Linked DNA regions of Dinghuibacter silviterrae. The protein of the gene in region 2 interacts with the protein of the main gene of each other region in a pairwise test. Links are inferred from orthologs where the notes say so. Each region holds a gene or a part of one and is shown on either strand. Other genes may lie near its edges.

Evidence for each region.
Region 1: the proteins of EDB95_RS11190 (region 2) and mobA interact in binary tests that used the Escherichia coli proteins (3 or more experiments, as listed by UniProt). The link is inferred for Dinghuibacter silviterrae from one-to-one orthologs.

What each region holds. Positions count from the first base shown.
Region 1 is NZ_SODV01000001.1:2,246,376-2,258,658, reverse strand. Bases 2,184-5,054 are described here. They hold mobA (molybdenum cofactor guanylyltransferase), read right to left. Parts: upstream 3,996-5,054; coding sequence 3,372-3,995; downstream 2,184-3,371. Other genes in these bases: EDB95_RS10060 (rubredoxin), read right to left, coding at 4,280-5,054; EDB95_RS10065 (SelT/SelW/SelH family protein), read right to left, coding at 3,985-4,263; EDB95_RS10075 (GLPGLI family protein), read left to right, coding at 2,576-3,319; EDB95_RS10080 (TonB-dependent receptor), read left to right, coding at 2,184-2,565. Also shown: more of EDB95_RS10080, read left to right, coding at 1-2,183; more of EDB95_RS10060, read right to left, coding at 5,055-5,668; EDB95_RS10055 (nitrate reductase), read right to left, coding at 5,665-9,222; EDB95_RS10050 (MFS transporter), read right to left, coding at 9,219-10,508; EDB95_RS10045 (alginate export family protein), read right to left, coding at 10,513-12,039. UniProt on the Escherichia coli protein: Transfers a GMP moiety from GTP to Mo-molybdopterin (Mo-MPT) cofactor (Moco or molybdenum cofactor) to form Mo-molybdopterin guanine dinucleotide (Mo-MGD) cofactor.
Region 2 is NZ_SODV01000001.1:2,524,464-2,536,775, forward strand. Bases 5,087-7,986 are described here. They hold EDB95_RS11190 (molybdopterin molybdotransferase MoeA), read right to left. Parts: upstream 7,224-7,986; coding sequence 5,949-7,223; downstream 5,087-5,948. Other genes in these bases: EDB95_RS11180 (HesA/MoeB/ThiF family protein), read right to left, coding at 5,087-5,719; EDB95_RS11185 (MoaD/ThiS family protein), read right to left, coding at 5,721-5,945; moaA (GTP 3',8-cyclase MoaA), read right to left, coding at 7,228-7,986. Also shown: EDB95_RS11150 (SusD/RagB family nutrient-binding outer membrane lipoprotein), read left to right, coding at 1-1,063; EDB95_RS11155 (polysaccharide deacetylase family protein), read left to right, coding at 1,108-1,905; EDB95_RS11160 (hypothetical protein), read right to left, coding at 1,889-2,149; EDB95_RS11165 (AraC family transcriptional regulator), read right to left, coding at 2,288-3,169; moaCB (bifunctional molybdenum cofactor biosynthesis protein MoaC/MoaB), read right to left, coding at 3,235-4,149; EDB95_RS11175 (molybdenum cofactor biosynthesis protein MoaE), read right to left, coding at 4,146-4,568; more of EDB95_RS11180, read right to left, coding at 4,565-5,086; more of moaA, read right to left, coding at 7,987-8,208; EDB95_RS11200 (aminopeptidase P family protein), read right to left, coding at 8,226-9,611; EDB95_RS11205 (S9 family peptidase), read left to right, coding at 9,703-11,841; EDB95_RS11210 (M1 family metallopeptidase), read right to left, coding at 11,884-12,312. UniProt on the Escherichia coli protein: Catalyzes the insertion of molybdate into adenylated molybdopterin with the concomitant release of AMP.

The DNA.
Region 1 (12,283 bases), 280 kb from region 2 along the record:
TACCTGATCTGGATTTCCCATCCTGCTTTTGCCCCCTACCGCGACTCTATACACCTGGTTCCGGGCCCCAACGACCTCGGCGGGATTTTTCTTACCCTCCGCAGCCAGATCCTGAAGGAAGTCATCATCAAAGGGGTCAACCCGATCCGGATGAAGGGCGACACCGTAGAGTTCACGGCCGACAGCTTTGCGGTACGCCCGGGGGCGACCGCCGAGGACCTGCTCAAACGCCTGCCCGGCATACAGGTGGACAAGAACGGGAAGATCACCGCCCAGGGTCAAACCGTCCAAAAGGTCCTCGTGGACGGGGAAGAGTTTTTTGGGGACGACCCCACGATCGCCACCCGCAACATCGCCGCCAGCGCCGTGGACAAGGTCCAGGTCTTTGACAAAAAAAGCGACCAGGCCGCGTTTACCGGGATCGACGACGGACAGACGACGAAGACCATCAACCTCAAACTGAAAAACGGCAAGAAGAACGGCTACTTCGGAAAGATCAGCGGGGGGCTGGGTACCGACGGGTATTATGAAAACACCGCTGCCGCCAACTTTTTCAAAAACAAGCGAAAGCTGTCCTTCTTTGGCGTGGCGGCCAATACCGGGAAAACCGGGTTGAACATGACGGACAACACCAATTACAGCAGCAGCGGCATCAGCACGGTCAATGACGGGGGTGACATGATGTTTTTCTTTAGCGGGTCCAACGACGACTTCACCAACTGGAACGGCTCGTACAGCGGACAGGGGGTCCCCATCGCCTGGAACGCCGGGGCCCATTACAACAACAAATTCGACGACGACAAAATCTCGTTGGGTGGAGATTATATCTTCAACCAGGTACAGGTCGGTGTCAACAACAATACGGTCAGCCTGCTCACCCTCCCCGACTCTACCACCAACAAAACCACCTCCAACACCTTTAGCCGTTACTTCGACCGGCAACACTCCCTGAGCGCGCGGTACGACGTCCAGCTCGACTCCCTCAACGAGATTAAAGTCACCGCCCAGGGGAAAATGCGGCACAAGACGACCTTTGAACAAGACACCAGTTTCGCGGTCAACCAGGACAGCGCGCTGATCAACAATGCAGGCACCCACAAAAACATCATCGGCGACAACAATACGTTCAACAGCACCCTGCTCTGGCAACACAAGACCCACAAAAAAGGGCGCACCCTTTCCTTCAGCGCCCAGGAAAATTATACCGAGATCAACAGCACCGGCAACCAATATTCGCTTGTGAACAGCTACGAAGGCGGCCCGCTGCAAAGCGTGGATACCACCGATCAGTACAAGACCAGCTATAGCCGGGACCTGACCCTTCTCACCAAGCTCACCTATACCGAACCCCTGTTCAACAACACCTACCTCAGCCTCGACTATGGGGTGAACCTGCTGAGCGCCACCTCCGACGTCAATGCCTACAACAAGAATGCGGGCGGTAAATATTCACTGCTGGACTCTGCGTACAGTAACTTTTACAACCTGAACATCCTGACCAACGCCGGCGGCGCCTTTTTCCGGAAGTCGACAAAGAAGTACAATTATGCGCTGGGGTCCGACGTGGGGTACACCAGCTATAAACAGGACAATATCTACCAGGACCTGGTGCGCAACCGGGACTTTATCAACTGGTACCCTAAAGCCAACTTCAGCTACCGGTCCGGCGGGTCCACCTACTTTGGCATCAACTACAACGGCAACACGACCCAACCCAGCCTCGACCAGCTCCAGCCGGTGGCCAACAACAACAACCCGTTGAACATCGTGGAAGGGAACCCCAACCTGAAACCTTCCTTTACCAACCGGGTCAACATGAACTACAACAAGTATAACGTCCTGGCCGACCGGGGTATGTTCTTCTGGGGCGGTTATACCTTCACCAGCAACGCCTTTAGCAACAAGGATTCCGTGGACAAGTCGGGCAAAACCTATTCCCAGACCGTCAACGTAAACAATTCCCAAAACGGGAACCTTGGCGGGGGCTATAATTTCAGGTGGAAAAAGCCCGATCTGCATTTTTTCTTCGGCCCGAATATCGGGTACAACAAATACACCAACTACGTCAACGGCCTCCTCAACAACACCCAAAGCGGCAACTACGGTCTTGCCCTCGGCACGAACAAGCGCAAGGAAAAGGTCTACGAATTTGACGTCCGCTTCAATGCCACCTACAACACCAGCAAGTCTTCGATCCAGTCCTCCAGCAACATCAACTATTGGACCTACGAGTTCAACGGCGACGCTTCCAAGGACCTCCCCTGGAAATTCCTATTGGCCACCGACTGGGACATGAACTTCTACCAGAAGACCACGGTCTTTACCAACAAAAACATCGCCCTGGTCAACGTCTCGCTGCAAAAAAGCTTTTTCAAGAACAACGACCTCGTGCTCAAGGCAACGGTCAACGACCTGTTTAACCAAAACACCGGGTTTACCCGCAGCGTCACCACCAACCTTGCCACCCAATCCGTGTACACCGCCATCCACCGGTACATGATGTTTAGCGTGACCTGGAACTTTGCCAAAAATGGAAAACCAAAAGACAACCCCTGGGGGGAATAAAAAACTTTTAATGATGCGCCACTTTCTGACCATAGCCTTGCTCGTTTTCTCCCTGCCCGTTTTTGCCCAGGACAGCAGCGGCACCGTCCGTTTTATCCAGGCCGGAACGATCGAATACGAGCGGAAGGAAAACCTCCGCAACGAGTTTACCGGGGATGGCGACTTCGCCGACGAAATCCGCAAGAACATGCCGGAGAACAAGATCACCTGGTTCAACCTTTATTTCTCCGGCAACCATTCGCTGTTCGAACCAGGCCGGGAAAACCCCGACAACGTCCGTATGTGGGATGCCCCGGGGTCTACCAACATCGTCTACGCCGACCGCGACACGCGCCGGCAGGTCAGCCAGAAACAAATGTGGGGCTCCACCCTCCTGCTTTCCGACTCCCTCCGCACCCTCCACTGGAGGATCACCGCGGACACCCGCGTCATCGCCGGTTTTGAATGCCACCGCGCCACCACCGTTATCATGGACAGCGTATTTGTTGTCGTATTCTACACCGACGAAATCCTCTCCCCTGCCGGGCCCGAGTCCTTCGGCGACCTCCCCGGCATGATCCTCGGCATGGTCATCCCCAAGCTCCACACCAGTTGGTACGCCACCAAGGTTGTCCTGGGCGAACCCAAACAGCCGATGCAGCCGCCAAAGAAGGGGCAAAAGATGGGCTACACGGAGATGCTGTCCACCCTTCGGGACTCTTTTAAGGATTGGGGGGATTGGGCGAAGCCGATGGTGATGCGGATTATGCTGTAAGCTTTTGCGCGCGCCGCCCGCGTCGGGACACACCCGCCGCCGGGTGCCCGCCTCACGGCGTGTTCCGGTTGATAAACGCCTCGGGCCGTGTCACCGGCAGGAAGTGCGTGCGGCCTCCGCGCAGCAATAACTGCAGGCTTTCCACGGGCTTTATCGCCCGCGCCCGGTATATCCCCGGGAAGGGTTCCGCAAAACCATCGGTTTGGTACACGAAAAAGTCTTCGTCCGGTATGTTCTTGTATGCTTTCAGCAGTTCGTCTAAGATTGCCTCGTCTATTGCTGTCATATCGCAAGCCAACAGCAGGAGGTCCGTGCCCGGGCAGGCGTGGTAAGCGCTTAGCAGCCCGCCCAGCGGGCCCGGCGCTTCGCCGTCATCCAGTACCAGGCGGTCGCCGAAAAGCTTCTCGTAAGTGTCCACCTGCGCGGAGCGGACGGAGATGAGCCAGGGGAGGCCCTGGCGTTCTATGAGCGCGACGGCGCGGCCGGCCCAGGTGAGCGGCGGCGCGGCGGCAGTGGGCGGCGTGTCCGCGGCGGTGGGCCTCGCGGGCGCCGCCGGCGGCGCGCCTGGCGCGGGGGCCGCGGCGCCGGGCGGCGCCCAGGGCAGCAATCCCTTATCGGCGCCCATGCGCCGGCTCTCCCCTCCGCAAAGGACGATGCCCGTCAGCTCAGTGCTCATCGACGTGCCCCAGGGACATGCCCGGGTGGACACGGTCCCGGACCATCCGTTTGAGTTCCTTGATCTCCGGGAAGTGCCCGTGCTCCTTGCGGTCGTACATTACCTGCCCGTCGATAAAGATCGTGTACTGTCCCCCGGTTTCGCTGGGCCGGAGCAAAACGCCATCCAGGTCGTCATTAAAGGTCGTCAACAGCTCCTGGGCCATGTAGGCGGCCCGGAGCAACCACCCGCAGCGCGGGCAGTAAACGATGGTAATGGTCGGTTTCATGGATACAAAGTACGCATTATCCAACAGGCATGGGCTTGGGGACCCGGACAAAATCCGTCGCGTCCGCTTCGCAAACGGGGCATGTCCCCTCCGGTTCGGTGATGGTCAGGCAGTGTTTGCACTGGTACACCATTTCGACCTCCACCGTGTCGACGCGACGCTCGCCGTAGACATGATGGGCAATATCTCCCTCCCCACTCCTGAGCTCATAATAGTATTTGCACAGCGAGACCAGGTAGGGCGTCAGGTGTTCCTTTTCGATTTCTTTCCGGAAGAGGACGTACTCCCTTTCGTGGGGGTTGAAGTCGCGGGCATAGAGGATGTCGTAGCGGTCCAGCGCCTTCCGCTGGTTGGCGCTGGTATTGGGTCTTTTGCGGACCAGGATGGAGGCAAAAGGAGCGCTCCCCTGCTGGACCTGTACGGCAAAACAAAGCCCCCAGGTCCGCACGTCTTCCTTATCGAACTGGCGGACCAGGAAATTTTTGAGGGTCAGCCCTTCCTCGGAAAGGTCCTCGGACTGCCAGCAAAGCTCGTTAAGGGCGTGCCGGACATTGATGAGGTAGCGCCCCAGCAGGATGTCCCAGCCCTTCCGGTCGCGGGGGGCGATGCCTTTTATGACGAGGGACTTCCAGGGGGTGACAAAAAACTGGGCGACCTTGGTACCTAAGGCAAGCTGACAGGCGTCCCGGAGGAACGAAAGCGGAAAGCGTTCGTCCCGGCGGTACACGCCCAGCCATAGCCCCTGGGCATACCGGTTGAAGCCTTCGTAATACGGCAGCGCGAATTCGGGCACCGCCAGGGGATCGGGCGCCGGTTGGGGGAGCCATTGCTCGGATTCCATGATGGTGGCGTAGCGCGCTTCCAGGTCGGCGCTGCCCGGCAATGCCTCTTCGAGCACCTTGCACAACCGCGCGATATTCCCCGAATACACGAGGGACGGCCACTCCCACACGCGCTCGGTGCCGGGGTAGCGCACCAGCAGGTGCCAGTAGTTGCCCACCGTGGACGCCACGAAATTGAGGTGGCCGGTATGGATGGGGACGAGGTTTTGGCCGGGGTCGCAGATATTGACCTTCACCCGGGGCGGAGCATCGAAGGCGTCAAGGATGTCCTTGTAGACGCTCTCGCGGGTCCAGCCGGCGCTGTGGAGGATGTTTTCCGACACATAGGAGCTCATGATGTTGGGGTACTCGTCGGCGTCGACCTCGAAAAAAGCGCCGGCTTCGGTGAGGCTGCGCGTCAAAGAATCCAGGCGTTCGGGCCGGACCTCCAGGAAGAGCTGTTGACGGCTCCCGAAACGGGCTTCGCCACCCGCCCCCGCGGCCTCCGCGATCGCCAGCAGAAGCCCCGCGGGCACCACGCCTCCGGGGAGGTTCACCTTGACGATATGTTGCCTGCGGATCATAACGGAACGGCCAGGCTTTCCAGGATGCGTTGTATTTCCGGTTTACAGGAACCGCAACCGGTGCCGGCCCCGGTGGCGATACCGATGTCCTTTACGGTGCAGGAGCCTTTTTCGGCCGCGGCCCGGATGTTTCCGGCGCCGACGCCCTGACAACTGCACACAAGCTTGCCAAGGACGGGTTCGGCTTTTTTGCCGCTCCTCAGGAGCTGGAGGCGTTTTTCGCTCAACTCCAGTTCGCCCGCGATCATCTCGCGGAACTCCTGTAGTTCCTGTTTGTCGCCGATCAGGATGGCGCCCACGAGGCGGTCCTGGTGGACGATACATTTTTTATAGTAGCGTTTGGCCTTGTCGATAAAGACAATTTCCTCGTACGCGGGATCGTCCGGACAGGTTGTCAACCCAAGGCTGCAAAGGTCGAAACCCTGGATCTTGAGGATGTTCATCGCGAGCGTCCCGTTATAGGCGGCGGCGACGTCCCCTTCGAGCCAGCGCGCCAGGATGCCGGCCTGTTCTTCTGCGGCGGCGGCGATGCCAAACATCATCCCCTTGCACTCGGCGATCTCCCCGATGGCGAAGATGGAGGGGTCGGCCGTCTGCATGCGTTCGTTGACGACGACGCCGCGCTGGCAGGGGAGCCCGCACTCGCGCGCCAGCTCGATGTTGGGGGTCGTGCCGATCCCGAACATAACGGCGTCACAGTCGAGATAGCGGCCGCTTTTGAGCCGGATGCCGGTGACCGCCTTGTCCCCGTAGAACAGCTGGACCTCGTCGTTGTAAAAGGTGTCGCACCCCATGTCGGTGATCTGCCCGTGGAGGAGCTGGCTGGCCAGCGGATCAAGCTGGCGCTCCATAAAACGGGCGGAGCGGTGGACGATGGTGACGTGCACCCCCATTTCCCTCAGGGACGCGGCCATTTCGAGACCGATCAGCCCGCCGCCCGCAATCACCGCCCTGGCCCCGGGGAAAAGCATACTCCGGAAGCGGTCCCCGTCTTCCCGGGTCCGCAGGGTAAATAAACCCTCCAGGGAGGGCACCTGTTTTGGCCAGGTGGCGCGGCTCCCGGTGGCTAAGAGGAGGATGTCATAAGGAGTCCTTTCACCACGGGAATCGACCACGTATTTGCCCGCCCGGTCGATGGCCGTGACCGCCACCCCCCGGTGGAGGGTAAAGTGTTGTTCGTCTCCCTCCCGGAGGTTTTGCATGCTTTCCCAGTCGTGCTCTCCACTTACATAGCCGGGAAGAAGGATGCGGTTATAAAAAGGATTGATCTCCTTGCTAAAGACCGTGATCTCGTCGTGGGGGTACCGCTCCCGGTGGGCGCGAATAAAGGCAAAGGCTCCGGTCCCCGCCCCCACGATCACGATCCGCTGGAAGGGTTTGACATACTTCTCCGCGGCGACCGCGCAATATTTGAAATCGGGCTCACCGCTCAGGGGATCGACCACGTTTTTGGTCACATTGTTGGCCCGGTTCAGGTCGCTTTGAAGGATCTTACCCCAGTGCATGGGTAGGAAAAGTACACCCCTCCGGATCGAGTCTGTTACGCGTGCCCTGACCACGACTTCGCCCCGGCGGGACGACACGCAGATCAGGTCGTCTTCCGCAACGCCCAGCCGCCGGGCGTCGTCGGGATGCATCTCGACAAAGGAGCGCGGAATATGCTGGTTCAGCTTGCGGACCTTACCCGTCTTGCTCATCGTATGCCACTGGTCGCGGATCCGGCCGGTGGTCAGAATAAAAGGATAGTCGCCGTCGGTGGTCTCGCCCCGCGCGTCGTCGGGGAGGTCGTGAAAGCGGGCGCGACCGCTCGGGGTGTAGAAGTGGCGGTCGGTGAAGAGCCGGGGAGTGCCCGCGGGGCCGAAGGCCGCGCCGCGGGGCGTCAGGGCGGCCGTCGAAGGGCCCCCCGGGCCTGCCGGCGACGCCGCCGAGGCGCCGGCGGCAGGCAGCGGCCACTGCACCGTGCCGCCGGATCCGAGCAACGCGTAGTTCACCCCGCTCACATCAATGTTCGTCCCTTTCGTCAACCCCGCGTGCTCATCATATATTTCCGAAGGACTTTTGTAAGAAAACCCCGGAAACCCCATCGCCGTCGCCAGCCGGCAGATGATTTCCCAATCGGCCAGGGCCTCGCCGGGCGCATCGGTAACCTTGTGCAAACGGCTGATGCGGCGTTCGCTGTTGGTCATGGTCCCCTCTTTTTCCGCCCAGGCGGCGGCGGGCAGCACCACATCCGCATAAGCCAGCGTCTCGGGTTTGCGGCTGACCTCCTGGACGACAACAAAGCGGGCTTTGGACAAACCACGTTCCGCGGCACGCACATCGGGCAGGCTGACGAGCGGGTTGGTGCCGATGATCCAGACGGCTTTCAACCGGCCGCTTTCCAAGGCGGCGAACATCTCGGGCGCCGTCAGACCGGGCGTTGCCGATATGGGTCCGCTCCCCCAATAGGTTTGCACCTCCAAGCGGTGGGCAGGGTTTTTCAAGTCGCGGTGTGCCGCCAACAAAGTCGCCAGCCCGCCGACCTCACGGCCGCCCATGGCGTTGGGTTGGCCGGTTAGGGAAAAGGGACCGGACCCCGGTTTGCCGATGTGCCCCGTGATCAGGTTGAGGCTGATCAGGCTGAGGTTTTTGTGGACCCCGGCCACGCTTTGGTTCAACCCCATCGTCCACATCGTGATAAAACCCTTGGAAGCCGCGATCGAGCGGGCGGTGCGCCGGATGTCTTCCACGGACACGCCGCAGATCGCGGCCGCCTCGGCTACGGTCCGTTGGAAAACGCGGGCCCGGTAGGTCTCGAATCCCTCGGTATGGTCGTGGATAAAATCGATGTCGATGTCGCCGTTTTCGATCAACACCCGGGCGATGGCGTTGTTGAGGGCGATGTCGGTCCCCGGCCGGAGCTGGAGGTGTATGTCCGCCGTGGTGGCCGTGTCCGTCCGCCGGGGATCGGCCACGATCAGGACCAGGTCGGGGTTGGCGGCTTTTGCGGCCTCCACCCTCCTCCAAAGGATGGGATGACACCAGGCGGGGTTGGCGCCATCCACATAAATACAATCCGCGGTGTCGACGTCCTCATAACAGCCTGGTACGGAATCCTCCCCCAGGGCCATTTTATAGGCCACGACGGCGCTGCTCATGCAAAGACGGGAGTTGGTATCGATGTTGTTGCTTCCGATAAACCCCTTCATCAGCTTGTTGAGCGTATAATATTCTTCCGTCAAACACTGCCCGGACGCGTAAATGGCTACGCTGTCCGGGCCGTATTTGTCGATAAACGTGCGAAACACTGCCGCAGTCCTTTCCAACGCCGCATCCCAGCTTACCCTCTGCATGGGGGACTGCTTGTTGTAGCGCATCTGCGGGTACAACAGACGGTCCGAACGGTCGTTGACCGTATGGTGCAGGTTCATTCCCTTGCTGCACAACTGTCCCCGGTTCACCGGGTGATCCGGATCCCCTTCCGCTGTGAGTGCGCCCTGCTTGTCCTTCCGCACGATGACCCCGCAGCCCACACCACAATAGCAGCACGTCGTTTTATATACGTCAGTTGTCATATAAATACTTCCTCCTCCGCGAATACCAGCGACGGAGAAGGGGTACGCTTCGCTTTTACGGCAAAGCGCGTCAACGCGACGATGGCACTCACCGCGAGGATGGTCAACCCGATCCACCGGAAGGCCTGCGCATACGTGAGCGAAGACGATTTAAACAAAAAGCCGAACAATACACCCCCGAGGTTACCCCCGGCACCGACGATCCCGCTGACCAGCCCGACGTTCTTGGTATTGACGAAGGGGACGATGCCAAAGGTGCCCCCGTTGGCCATTTTCAGGAAAAGGGCAAAAAACAGCATCAACCCGATGGCCATGGCCAGCGAACCTGCCATCGAGAACAGGATGAGACCGGTCCCTTCCAGGAGGAGCGCTCCGGCCAGGAAATATCCTTTGCCTTTCATTCCCCACCGTTTGCCCGCCTTGTCAGAAAAGATGCCGCCGAGTGCCCGGGCAAAAAGGTTCATAAACCCAAAGACACCCGCCCAAAAACCGGCCGCGGCCTGGGTGAGGTGAAAGGTATCCACGAAGTGCAGCGAGGCCACGTTGTCAAACGTGAGCTCCATGCCGAAACACATCGCATAGGCAAGCATCAGCACCCAGATGCGGGGATCCGCGAGGACCGTCCAATCGGTAGGCGGCTTCTGGAGGCGCTCAGAAAAATTGCCCTCAGGCGTATCGGTCGTATACTTATAATACAAGAATGCAATCCCGAGCATCATTACCCCCGGCAGGATCATGGCGTACCGCCACGCCGCGTGGGGCGTAAAACCCATGCCGACGATGGCGGAAAACACCAGCGGCATCACCATATTGGTGACCCCCCCGCCGAGGTTCCCCCATCCTCCGGTGACCGCATTGGCCGTGCCTTTGATGGCGGGCGCAAACATCATCGAGGTATGAAACTGGGTGATGACGAAAGACGCGCCGATGACGCCGATGCAAAGACGGAAAAGCAGGAACGATGTATAATCATGAGCGAGCCCTACAAGGAACACCGGTACCGATCCGGCAAGCAGAAGACGTACCGCCGTCTTGCGCGGCCCCCAGGTATCGCACAGCTTGCCGACAACCAGACGCGCCAGGACGGTCGCTGCCACCGAAGCGATGATGATGTTCCCGACCTGCGCCTTGGTCAGCCCCAGGTCGACGCGGATGGTCGGCATCAGGGGTGCCAGGCCGAACCATCCAAAAAAGCAGACAAAGAACATCAGCCAGGTGATGTGAAAGGTCCGCATCTGGACGCCCTTGAGGGAGAATATGTTTAAACGATCGAGCGGTTTGTTCATCTTCTTATTTTTTAAAGAGGTCCGGGGTGATGTTGACCTGGAGGTAGCTCCAGTAGGCATTCAGCCGGGCAGTCCCCGGGGTGATGGCCTTGGCATACGCCATGCTGGGCGTCGCCGCCATGGTACAAAGCCCCAACGTAATGTTGACCGAAGGTGCGAGGTTATAGGAGGTGATCCAGTCGAGCTCGCTCCCCAGGTATTTGTCCACAGACTTTCCTTTCGTATCCTTTTGGCTGCCGGCCAGGGAGAAATACCGATAGTCCAACCCCGTCGTCAGCCTCGTGGCCGTATATTTTATTTTAAAGTAGGCATCGCTCAACCCACCCGTAGGCGAGCCCGTGCCTGCATAGAAATAATCCATAGCGCCATGGACGCCGTGCGGCGATCCATACAGCGGGTCGAAACGGTGATTGTCCGTGGACGTCGAGTACGCGTTGTTCCCTGACAGCACGTCCCAACCCGCGGTAAAGGAGAAGGCCGTCGGTTTGTAGGTCAGCGACAACGTCGTCATATACGCTTGCATGGTCAAACCGTCCCGGTCTTTCCCGCCCTGGTAATACGCGCCCGCGATCAACTGCCAGGCGGACCCAAACGGGGCTGTGAGGTATAACCCGGTCGTATAACGGGCATTGACGCCTGCGTGGTTAAAATGTTTTCCGTAAACATAGCCCGTGTCTGTTCCTACGATATTGCGGACGGAGTCGTTGCTGTACTTCCCGAACTGGTCGGCCACCAAAAGGTAGCTCAACCGTGCTTCCCCGATGGGGTGGGCGACATACAGAAATTGCAGCGCCTTATAATCCTGGTACTGACCGTTGGTGGACGGAGAGGCCACCTCCGCCGGGCTACCCGTGGGAGAACTCAACCCCGCCGCATTGACCAGGGGGATAAACCCCGCGGGCGTCGTCGTCAGGTTTCCTTTGCTGTCCTTTACATACGGTAATACGTTGGCGGGTGTATAGTAGGTCCCGTTATAGTTCCAGGCATCCGAATTCTGGTTGAAGGCGCCGCCCAGGTCCACCTGCCAGGCACCTGGTTTCCAGCGAAGTACCGCAGCGTCATGGTGCCGGGCCTGTTGCAACCAGTCGAGGTTTCCCAGCAGCCGTCCGTCGTCATAGACCAGTTCCTGCCGGCCGATCCGGATACCTAAGTAATTGGTAAAAGATTTTTTAAAGGCGGAGTCCTTCCGGTTGGATAAGACCAGCTCGGCCCAGGCCTCGTAAACCTGAAATTTGGTGCCATCGGCATTGTCGATGCTGGAGGCGTCTTGTCCCCACACCCTGACGTCCTGGACGGAGGTGTGAAAACGGAGATGAGTAGATTGATAATCAAGCGATAACCGTGCCCTTTGGGAGATAAAGATGGAAGGCGTGGAGGTAAGCGGGAGAAGCGTGCCGGTACCGTCCCTGTATTCTGCCCGGTCCCTGAGCTGACCGCTGATCAAAAGCTGCGCCTGTGCGCGTGTAGTCAGAGCCCCGGAGAAGAACAAAATGACGTACCAACCCGTTTTTTCAAACAGTTTTCGATACATTTGAATGGTTTTAAGTTGTTCAAGCGATTTGAAACGTCACCCCGTCATGGACTGCGACTCCTGGCGGGGTTCTTTGTTTTGTGCGTTAGTTTTTGTCAGTCTTGGTGGGTTACTTCATATTAATTTATTTACACATTTAATGAAATTATAGCAAGCAACCGCTAAAAACGACCTATAAACCTATCGTATGTTATAAAAATACGAGAAACCATTCAATATTTTACCTATTTTTCCAATAAATATT
Region 2 (12,312 bases):
TGAATATGCCGGCATCGGCCAGGTGCTGATGGCCTTTACGCTGGGGAACGCCACGGACCTGTGGGGGGACATACCGTATTCCCAGGCCTTCCAGGGAACGGTTGTTGCCACGCCCAAATACGACGCCCAGGACACTATCTATTTGGACCTCCAGGCGCTGTTGGATTCTGCCATCGTAAACCTGAGCAATGCCACGCCAGGACACGTACCCGGTGGTGACGACTTCTTTTACGGAGGGGATGAGGGCCATTGGATCAGGGCCGCCTACCTGCTCAAGGCAAGGTACTATATGCACCTGACCAAGGCGCCCGGCTATTCCGCGACGACCCAGGCCACCCTCGCGCTGGCTGCCTTGCAAAACGCCATGGCCTCCAACAGTGACGACATGAGCTTCCCCTATGCCGGCACGGCCACTGCACAGAACCCGCTGTATCAGAACTACGGTCCCATCTCTACGTCCACCTCGGTGCTTTGCGCCACCCTCGTGGACTCCCTGGTCGACCGGAACGATCCGCGCCTGGCCGCCCTGGTGGCCGGTGCCCCCGGCACAGGGCTGGACTCCGGTCGTACCGCCGGCGCCTCCGGTGTGTTGACGCTGGCCGACTTCTCGACCCCCGGCGCCTTTTATGGCAACGCGGGTTCGTCGACCTATGTGTTGAACTATACCGAGGCCCTTTTCCTCAAAGCCGAAGCCGAGCTGATCATTTCCGGGGTAGGCGCCGCCCAGCAATATTACCGCCAGGGCATCACCACCCACATGATCAAAGTAGGGCTGGACACCACCTCTGCCTCCTGCAAGGCCTACCTGGCCGCCCGGGGGACATTGCCCGCGTCCAACCCCTATCAGTTCCTGATGACCGAAAAGGACATCGCGAACTATATGTCAAACGAGAACTGGGTGGACTGGCGCAGAACGGGTTACCCCAGCCTGACCATCATCCCGGGGGCCGTGACCAGCACCATCCCCCGCCGGTATCTTTATCCGCTCGACGAACTCACGAGCAACCCGCAACCCCAGCAGTCGGCGCTGATCACCGACAGGGTCTGGTGGGATGCGCAATAAAATCTTCCGAAGGGGCAGTGAAAACTGCCCCTTATTTTTGTCCCATGCTTGTCCTGCTCTTACTCTTGTTAGCCCATCCCCTTCGGGCGCAAACCACGGCCGGCGATTCCACATCGCGCCCTTGGAACGGTAAATCCTGCGCGGTCGTCCTGACGTACGACGACGCCATCGATGCAGACCTCGACAACATTATCCCGGCCCTGGATTCCCTTGGGCTCAGAGGGACATTCTATATCATCGGTTCGGCGCCTGCTGTTTCCAGGCGCATGTCCGAGTGGAGGGCCGCCGCGGCCCGCGGACACGAGCTGGGGAACCACGCCCTGTTCCATCCCTGCGACGGCAGCCTGCCCGGCCGTTCCTGGATCACCCCCGACATCGACCTCAGCAAGTACACCGTCACCCGTGCGGTGGCCGAGATCCGGGTCAACAACACCCTGCTCAAGGCCATTGATGGGAAGGACCGGCGGACCTTTGCCTATCCTTGCGGGGACCTGACCATCGGCGGCGTGCGTTTTTACGACGGGTTGCGGGGCGATTTCGCCGGCGCCCGGGGGGTGACCGGGATACTCCGGACTCCCGACAAAGTCGACCTCGACAACATACCCGCCTTTGCCATCGAGGATCGCCCGGCCTCCTACATGATCGACCTGGTTCGCCAGGCGATGGAGACGCATACGCTGCTGGTTTTTCTTTTCCATGGGGTAGGGGGCGGACATGCCATCAACGAGGGGCGCGCGGAGCACCTCGAACTGCTGCGCTTTCTCAAGGCACACGAAGACCAGGTGTGGGTGGCGCCCATGGTGGAGGTGGCGGATTGGATAAGGTCTATCTCTTCCCCTTAAGCTCCCTCACCACCTTCCGGTGCAACTCACTGGAATCAACCCCCAGCAGGGTTGCCAATCGTTGAAGATCTGCCAGTGTGAGCCGGGACGGGTCCAGCAATCTTTTTGATAACGTATTGTAATTCATCCTCATGTCATGCGTAAGTTGGGTAATCGGCACCACGCGGGGGATGTCACGGACGAATTCGACGGTGCCATTTTCCATGGCCGTTTTGAGGAGGGAGTAATAGTTCGGCTTTTTCAAAGTGTTTAATTTTTAATTTAGAACATTCCAAATCTATAAATAAAACACTTCTGAAATGATATAAACCATCACAAGAAATAAAAAATTATTCGACAAAAATACCTTTCTGAGCGTTTTCGTCGGATAAGTTATTGATAATTAGGTCTCTATGTTCTGATTGTACTCCTTGCTGTATTGGCGGGGGGATTTTCCGGTAATCTTCTTAAAAACCCGGTTAAAGGTGACGGCGTTGCTAAACCCGGTTTGGTAGGCGACGGAGGAGACACTTTCGTAATCCCGGGCCATGAGTTTTTTGCAGGCTTCGCTGACCCGGACCTCGTTGAGGAAGTTGACGTAGGTCTTCAGGGTGTGTTTTTTGAAGTACCGGCAAAAGGCCTGGGGCGTCAGGTGGGCGACGTCGGCAATCCGCTTCAGCGTAATGTTGTCCGTGTAATTGGACATGGTGTATTGGTAAATATCGTTCATCCTCAACCCTTCGGAATCTGAAATGGAGTGTTCCGCGAGTTCGGTGCTCAGGGTTTTCCACTTTTTGAGGCTGGCCATGAGCTGGAGGGTTTCGATAAAGGCGGAGAGCCTTTGGGCCCCGGTTTTGTTGCTGACTTCCTCGATCTGGGCGTTGAGGATGTCCTGGTGCAGGTAATGGGCCTGGAGACCGTAATAGGTCGTTTCCACGAACTTGGTGATGGTTTTCATTTCGGGCAGCTCCAGGAGGGATTTAAAGAACCCCTTGGGGTTAAAAAAGATCGTAACGGCGTGGATTTCTTTTTTCTTTCTTTTGTCGAAATAGCTCGGGTCGCTTTTAAAAACGTGGGGTTGGTTGGCGCCAAGGATATAAATATCCCCGGGTTTGAAAGGCTGCATATAGTTACCCGCGATGAGCGTTCCTTCACCTTTTATGATCCAGGTGATCTGGGTCTCGTTGTGGCGGTGTAAATGCTCGTAAAACCACGGCAGGACGTCTTCCTGGACAATCACCGAGTATTCCCCTGCGACAGGTATCGTGAATTGAACAACTTTCATTTTACCAATATTATCAAAAATATTTGATAACCAGTTCCGGTGAGTTAATATTGGTAAAGAATTGGCTAACCTTCGTGTCTGCTGCCTTCCGCCACACGGAAAATATGCAGGATTTGAGGGAAAAGGGCGTGCATCGTTTCTTCTGCCCCCTTGGTCGAACCGGGCAGGGTCAGCACCAGGGTCTTCCCGATAAAACCCGCTACGCCCCTGGACAGCATGGCGTAAGGGGTCCTTTCCTGGCCAAAAACACGGGCCGCTTCCATGATACCCGGCACAGGGCGGTCCAGCAGGGGCGCAATAGCCTCGGGTGTTACATCCCTGGGGGAAAGGCCGGTTCCGCCGGTGAAAAGAACGAGGTCGTAACCGTCCTCTTTTAGCGTTTTCGCCTTTGCCCGTATGTCTGCCGCCTCGTCGGGGAGGATGGCATAATGCCCGACACTTAGCCCCTGGGCCTGGAGGGCCTTGATGATGGCCTTACCGGCACTGTCGGTTTTTGTCCCTTTTGCGACGCTATCGGAGCAAACCACCACCGCGCAGCGCAGGCCGGCCGACGGCCGGTCCCCAAAGTCGGACTTGCCGCCCTTTTTGGATTCCAGGCGGATGTCCGAAATGCCAATCCCCTTGTCAAGCGGTTTGAGCATGTCGTACATGGTCAGGGCGGTGATGGCCGCCCCATGCATGGCCTCTACCTCGACACCGGTCCGGTATACGGTATGGACTTCTACCCGGACGTGGATGTGTAAGCCCTCGATCCGGTGGGTGATGGCGGCGTATTCCACGGGCAGGGGATGACAGTCGGGGATGACGTCGCTGGTGCGTTTGATCGCCAGCAACCCCGCGGCCCTGGAAAACTCAAATACGTCCCCCTTCGGCACGCGCCGCTCCTCGACGGCCGCAATGGTGTCCGGACTGGATACGGTAAGCGTGGCCAACGCAATGGCCTTGCGCAGGGAGCTGACTTTTTGGGTGATGTCGTTCATTGCGATTGGTTTTCTTTCCAGCGGCTGCCGTCGTTATCGAATCTTTCCTTCCCCCAGATAGGGAGCTCGTGTTTGATGGCTTCCACCACTTCGTTGCACGCGTCGATGGCCGCCCTCCGGTGGGGAGAGGACGTAAACACAAAAAGCGAAATCTCCCCCGTCTTTACCTCTCCCAGGCTATGGTGAACGTGCATACACGTCAGCGGATAACGCGCGAAAATGCCTTCCCGGATCTCGTGCATTTTTTCCAGGGCCATGGCCTCATACGCCGTATACTCTATGGCGACCACACCGTCGTCGGCCCGGACCTGTCCCAGGAAAATGCTGTGCGCCCCGATGACGGTCTGGCTGCTGTGTTTGGCGATGCTGTCCGCAACAAAGGAGGGGGCAATGGGTCCGTTGGTAAAGATGTTCTTCATCTTGTCGTGTTTTGGTGGTTCATCCAGCCGAGGATGCCGCCCTCCAACTGGAAGACGGTATTCTCTTTGGCCAAAAGGGTCGCGGCCTCGCGGCTGCGCAAACCGGACTGGCAAAATACGACAATGGTGCGACCGGTATATATGCCCGGGGAATTCCTCAATTGACTAAGCGGGTATTGTTCGTGAGGAAAAGTATGGACCGGCGGTTGTTCTCCCCATTCGCGCACGTCGAGGACCAGGACGTCCGCGCTGGCGCGGAGCGCGTCAAAGGTGGCGTTGTCCACGGTGGTATACGTTGTCGCGTTTTTTATCGCGCCGCACCCGTCGGGGTAGGGCCAGGTTTCAAATGCTTCGCGGGTTTGGGGGCCTCTTTCTTCGGTTTTTGTGATGCCGACTTCGTAGAACGCCTGGTCCAGCGCCCGGTAGGTCAATAACCGGCCGTCGAGGGGTCGCCCCAGACCCGTGATAAGTTTTATTGCTTCCAGGGCTTGGAGGTTGCCGATAATGCCCGCGACGACGCCCAGCACGCCGGCTTCTTCGCAGGAGGGGACTTCGCCGGGGGCAGGGGGGTGGGGGAAGAGGTCGCGGTAGTCGGCGCCGCCCGGACGCGTGATTTGCGCGCCGGGTGTTCGCGCGGCGGACCCATTTTGCCCGTCGGGCCCATTTTTCGGGCCGCTCCAGTGAAACACGGCCACCTGCCCCTCAAAGCGCGACACACTCCCGTACACCAGCGGCCGCCCGAGTAAGGCGCAGGCGTCGTTGACCAGGTACCGTGTCCCGAAATTGTCGGAAGCATCCAGCACAAGGTCATAGCGCTGCAGCATTTCGAGCGCGTTTGCGGTGGTCAGCCGCACTGCATGGGTATCGATGCGCACCTCCGGATTGAGCCGGTGAAGGGCCGCCGCAGCCGTCAGGGCTTTTGGCGCACCCACGTCCGCTTCCGTGTAGAGAATCTGCCGGTGCAGGTCCGTCATCGCCACCCGGTCATCATCCACGATACCCAGGGTGCCCACCCCGGCCGCCGCCAAATATTGAAGGGCGGGACAACCCAACCCACCCGCGCCGATCACGACCACGCGGGCACGGCCAACGGCCGCCTGTGTGTCGGGTCCCCAGCCGGGGAGCAGGAGTTGTCGTTGATAACGGCTCATATTAACCTCCGGAAAAGGGCGGCAAAAGCGCCACCACCGATGAAGAATGGAGCGGGGTATTGGCCCTGACCGTCTTTTGATCGACCGCGATGACGTAGGTCAGACCTGCCAGGCCCGGGTAGCGACTTTTAAGGACGGTGTCCAGGGTATCCGTATCCGGCGCCTCCGCCGTGAGGGTGGGGCTTCCGCAAAGTTCCGCGATCTGTCCAAAGACGAGTACTGTCATGGCTCAAAGGTACGGCAAGAGATAGACATCCACCAGGTCCCCCGCGTCAAACGCGGTGCCCTCCTCCGGGAGACGGATGAGGCTGTTTGCCAGGGCGTAGGTGCTCATCCGGTAGGATTCCTGAGCACCTAGGGGGGTGACTCCCGTCGCGCCGACCGCACCCTTCAGAAAGTGCGTAAGCCCCGCCGCCTTCCTGTAACCCGCCTCCAGCGGCAGACGCGTACGGGTGACACGGCTTTGGGGGCGCCCGCTCATGCGCTCGATGGCCGGTAGGACGTAGATATAAAAACAGGTGAGCACGCTGGACGGATTGCCCGGCAGTCCAAAGACGGGCTTGCCCTCCGCTTCCCCAAAGTACAGCGGCTTGCCCGGCCGCTGCCTCACCTTATGGAAGACGGGGCGGACGCCGCAGGCTGCCAGTGCTGCGGAGACAAAGTCGTAAGCGCCGACGCTGACACCGCCGGTGAGGAGCAACATATCCGAGGCATCCAGGGTCTCGCGGATGATCTGGCGTAGCTCCGCCGGATCGTCCGGGGCGAGCCGGTGGGTATCCAACCGGAGACCGCATTGTTCCAGCGCCGCGCGCAGTGCAAAGCTGTTCGACTCATATACCTGGCCGGGGCCCAGGGGCCTCCCGGGGGTTTGTAATTCGTTACCGGTCGTGACGAGACCGATCCTGGGATGGGGTGTCACGGGGAGGTGGTCGAGACCAAGGCTGGCCAAAAAACCCACCGAAGCCGGGCTGAGCAGGGTGCCCATGGACAGGGCCAGGGCGCCGGCAGGGATCTCGGAACCGCGCGGGCGGACGTTGGCGCCGGGTCGCAGGGCCGGGTCGTCAAAGCGGACGCGGTTCCCGGTGAGGGTGACCTTTTCCTGGATCACAATGGTGTCCGCGCCGGTGGGCAACATGGCGCCGGTAAAGATGCGCGCGGCCTGACCGGGGAGGAGGGGGAAGGCGGGCACGGTGCCCGCGGGGACTTCGCCGGAGAGGAGGAGGTCGCGCGCGGCGCCGCTGGCGGCGCCCGCCGTGTCGCGGCGTGCCGCGCCCACCGCGTCTTGCGGTGCCACGCCCGTCGTGCCCACCACGTCGTGGACCGGCTCGCCCCACGCAAACGCGTACCCATCCATGGCCGCCTGCGGCCAGGCCGGCATATCAGCGGTGGCATGAATGTCAGACGCCAGCACTTTTCCGGCGGCGGCGGTCAAAGGCAACGCTGTTGCGGGAAGGCGATAAACGTTTTGAGCAATAAGTTCGATGGCTTCGTCTACGCTGATCATAAGGTTACCCTCCGATGGTAATCATACTCCGGTTGTGCAAGGTATCCGCTTCGAGCTGGCGAAAGGAGTCGGGCATCTGCCCGCCCAGGCGTTCTGCTTTTTGGAGGATGGAGGCCTGGATGAGGGCGCGGACGTCCCCGCCGTTTCTCCAGGCGCTCAGCAGGTCCATTTCTTCTTCGGAGAACAGACAGTTTTTCATCTTGCCGTCCGCGGTAAGACGGATCCGGTTGCAGGTCTCGCAAAAAGGCGCGCTCATTGTCGAAATAAAGGCAAAAGTACCCGCGTTGCCGGGGACCTTGTAGCGTTTGGACGTGTCGTGTGGTTCGTCCTGGAGCCGTTCTACGGGATACCGGGTCTGGATGGCGTCCAGCATATCGGTCCAGGGGACGACCTGGTTGCTGCTCCAGTGGTTGCCGCTAAAGGGCATGAACTCTATAAACCGGACGTGTACGGGTGTGTCCCGTGTCCAGGCGACGAAGTCGTTAAGCTCTGCGTCGTTGAGGTCCTTCATGATCACCGCGTTGACCTTAACCTGGATGCCGCGGTCGAGGAGCAGCCGTATGTTGCCCATCACCGTGGAGAATTGGTCCCGGCGCGTGATGAGCCGGAAACGGTCTTCACGGAGGGTATCAAGGCTGACGTTGAGTGCCCGGACACCGGCCCGGTCGAGTACGTCGGTAAAATGATGCAGGCGTGTACCGTTGGTCGTCATCGTGAGCTGTACCGGGAGGGTGGCCAGGGCTTCGATGATTTCCGCGGCGTCCTTACGAACCAGGGGTTCTCCACCGGTTAACCGGATCTTGCGGACACCCATATCGGTGAAAACGCGAGCCAGACCCAGGATCTCATCCGGCTGCATCAGCCGGGAGGGTGGTGTAAAGGCATATTCCTCTTCCGGCATGCAATAGAAACAACGAAGATTGCAATTATCCGTGAGCGAGATCCTCAGGTAGTCGTGTACACGATGAAATTTGTCGACAATCACAACCTGAAGGTACGATATTAACTCCGCAGCGCCTCGATCTCCGCGATTGTCTTCGGCAACGCGTCTCCGAGGAGACGGGACCCCGACGAGGTGATCAGGAAATCCTCTTCGATGCGGATGCCGCCAAAGTCTTTAAAGGCCTCGACTTTGTCGTAGCGGATAAACCGTTCCAGCTTGCGGTCTGCAGCCCAGGTGTCGATGAGTTCGGGGATGAAATACAGCCCGGGCTCGACGGTAACGACAAAGCCCTCATCCAGCGCGCGTCCCAGGCGGAGCGATTTAAGACCGAACTGGGTGCTTTTGGTGAGCGTGTCGGTGTAGCCGACGTAGGCCTCGCCCAGGTTTTCCATGTCGTGGGTATCCAAACCCAGCATGTGACCGAGGCCACACTGGAAGAAAAGGGCATGGGCCCCTTCGCGTACGGCTTCGGCCACGTCACCTTGCATCAGCCCAAGGGATTGCAAACCGCGGACAAGGGTGGCGCAGGCGAGGAAGTAAATGTCCCGGTAGGGGACACCGGGTTTCAAGGCGGCAACGGCTGCCAGGTGGGCGTCCAGGACGATCTGGTAGACTTCGCGCTGACGGGTGGTGAACTGTTTGTCCACGGGGAAGGTCCGCGTGAGGTCGCCACCGTAGTGCATCGCGGTTTCCGCCCCGCAATCGCAAAGGACCATCTTGCCTTTTTTCAAAAGGTGCTGGCCATAGTGGTTGTGCAGGATTTGCCCATCGACCGTAAGGATGGTAGGAAAAGCAAGGTTACCGCCGTCCCCGATCGCAATCCCCTGGAGGATGCCGGCCAGCCGGGCTTCGGTCATGCCTTCCCGGGCGTGTTGTATGGCCGCCAGTTGCATGGCGTTGGTGGTGTTGACGCCTTTTTCGATCTCCAGGACTTCCTCCGGGCTTTTGATGGACCGCAGCGCCACCACGGCCCGGATCAGGGGCAGGGAGGCGGTGGCGTCGACGGTTTCCAGGGGAATGTCCAGCCAGTGGTGTAGCTGAAGGGTATGTTCGGGCCTGTAAGGGGGCAGGAAATGGATGGGTTGTCCGAGGCGGCGGGCGTCATCCAGGGCAGCCCTCAAATCCCGGAGGGGTTTCACGCGCTTGATCCCGACGCGCGATGCCTGGCTGGCCAGGGCTTCCACCGGGCCGGTCCAGACCAGGTCCTCGATGTCTATGTCATCTCCAAAAAGGGTTTCTTCCCCTTTGTCCACGTCAAGGATCCCCACCAAACCCGGTCTGTCCAATCCAAGGAAATACAGAAAGGTGCTGTCCTGGCGAAATGGATACACATTGGCTTTGTAGCCCATGCTGCTGTCCACATTGCCGGGTAACAGGATGAGTCCTTTGCCCACCTGGGCACGCAAACGGTTTCTTCTTTCGGCATATACTTCGGTTGCAAACATAGTCCTGGAATTTGGCGCTAAGGTAAGATCGGGCAACGAAAAGCTAAAATCGGTGTAGGGCACCCGGTGGTTTCAGCCTAACATTATGGTCATGAAACAATTTGTCTTGTTGTGCGTCTTTGGCATGCCGCTGATCCTCCGGGCCCAGACGCCCTATCGACCCAGTCCTGACGACATCGCTGCGGCCTATCGCCGGGCCGCCCATATCGACTCCGCCGTCCGGGGTACCGTCTTGCATCTAAATATACATCCCCACTGGGCGCCCGACAGCCGTTCCTTTTGGTATAAGGATTACGGGAAAGACAGCATTGCGTCCTACGTGAATGTGGAGGTAAATACCGGTACGCGTCAGGTGGGGGCCGCCGAGCCAAAAGGCAATTTTGTCGACAATACCAACTTTCATCAAACGCCGTCCCGCTGGGAAGATCCGGAGGTGGATACCGTCTCGCCGGATGGGAAATGGAAAGTCGTGGTCCATGATGGGAACCTGGGCCTGATGCCGACCGCGCCAACGCCTGCGCCGCCCGCGCCCGCGCCCGCGCCGCCCGGCGCCAACACGACCTGGGCCGCGCGGGTTCTGACCCAGGACGGTACGGACGCCGAGCCCTACGGCGCCTGGTCCTGGTCGCCGGACAGCCGCTTCCTCGTGGCTTACCACATTCATCCCGCGGAAACCAAAAAGGTCTCTTATATCCTGACCTCTCTACCCGGAACGACCCGGGGTGTCGTCAAAAGCAGGGAATACCTGCAACCCGGGGATTCGATGACAACCTACCGGATGAGGGTATTCGGCGTACAGGAAGGCTCGGCCGCGGACGTGGAGAACGGGCTCATCGACTTTTTCGGGCCGCCCAGGCTCCACTGGCAGCAGCGGTCCAATGCGCTGTTCACTTTTGAAAAAGTGGAACGGGGCCACCAACGCTTCCGCATCCTGGAAGCCGACGCACGCACCGGGCAAAGCCGGGCCCTGATCGACGAACAAACCAAGACATTTATATACGAGAACCGGATCTATACACATTACATCCCTTCCACGGGCGAGATCATCTGGTCATCCGAAAAAGACGGTTGGTACCACCTATACTTAGTGGACGGCCTCAAGGGGATGATCAAAAACGTCATCACCCCCGGGAACTGGGTGGTCAGGGACGTAGACAGCATAGACGAGAAGAAACGCGAGGTTTGGTTCCGTGCCAGCGGGATGAACGAGGGAGAAGACCCTTACAACATCCACTACTACCGCATCGGTTTTGACGGACGTCACCTGGTCAGCCTGACACCGGCAAAAGCCAATCACCAATTGTCGTACTCGCCGGACCGGAGCGTATACATCGATACGTATTCCACCGTCGACCAGCCGCCCGTTTTCGAGCTTCACCGGACCGCAGACGGATCGAAGATCGCTGATGTAGGCGCGGCCGACATCCAGGCATACTTGGCCACAGGCATCAAACTGCCCGTGCCCTTTGTCGCCAAGGCCAGGGACGGACAAACCGATATTTACGGCATTGCTTGTTTCCCGGCAGACCTGGATCCACAGAGGAAATACCCCGTGATCGAGAATATCTATGCGGGCCCCCAGGATGCATTCGTGCCGAAGTCCTTTATGCCGTACAGCGAGATGATAAGCCTGGCGCAACTGGGTTTTATCGTGGTACAAATGGACGGGATGGGGACCGCCAACCGCTCGAAGGCCTTTCACGACGTCTGCTGGCGCAACCTGGAGGACGCGGGTTTCCCGGATCGGATCGCGTGGATCAAGGCCCTGGCCGCAAAATATCCCTTCGTCGACACGTCCAGGGTGGGCGTGTACGGCACCTCCGCAGGCGGACAGAACGCGCTGGGCGCCCTTCTATTTCACCCGGACTTTTATAAAGCCGCCGTCGCCGCCTGCGGTTGTCACGACAATCGCGTCGACAAACAATGGTGGAATGAACAGTGGATGGGTTACCCTGTCGGAGACTGGTACGCGGAGCAATCCAACGTCACCAACGCCTGGCGCCTCCAGGGCAACCTGCTCCTGATCGTGGGCGAGGCCGACGAAAACGTTCCCCCGGAGTCGACCTATCGCGTCGTCGATCAACTGATCAAACACGACAAATATTTCGACCTCCTGGTCGTGCCCGGGATGGGCCACAGCGACGGAGGACCGTACGGCCGTAAAAAGAAACGCGACTTCTTTGTCAAGCACCTACTCGGCGTCGATCCTCCGGACCGTAACCGCTCCTAAGCGCACAGGGCCCACCGCATCCACGATGGGCCCTGCGGCGTACTAGGCCTTCCAGGTATTATCCGCGGGCGTCGCATCCATCCAGATGCCGCCGTCGAGGGTCACCGATTGCACCTTTTTGGTGGTGGGCACTGTGACGTGTATCGTCTTCTCGCCGGTTTTCCAAACGGCGGGGGTCTTGTGCCAGGTCTGTGTGGAGCCATCCGAATAGTGCACGATGACATCGAAGGGGGCGTCGTAGCCGCCTACGTTTTCGATCGTGAGCACCGAGCCGGAAGCGCCAGCCTGCACGCGCCGGAGGGCGAGGTCGATATATCCATTAGAAAAATACCAGTTGTTCCAGAACCAGTTCAGGTTCTCCCCGGAGACGTCGTTGAAGGAAAAGAAGAAGTCCCAGGGGATGGGGTGTTTGCCGTTCCAGCGGTCCATATAACCGTGTAGACACTTGCGGAAAAGGTCGTCGCCCAAGTA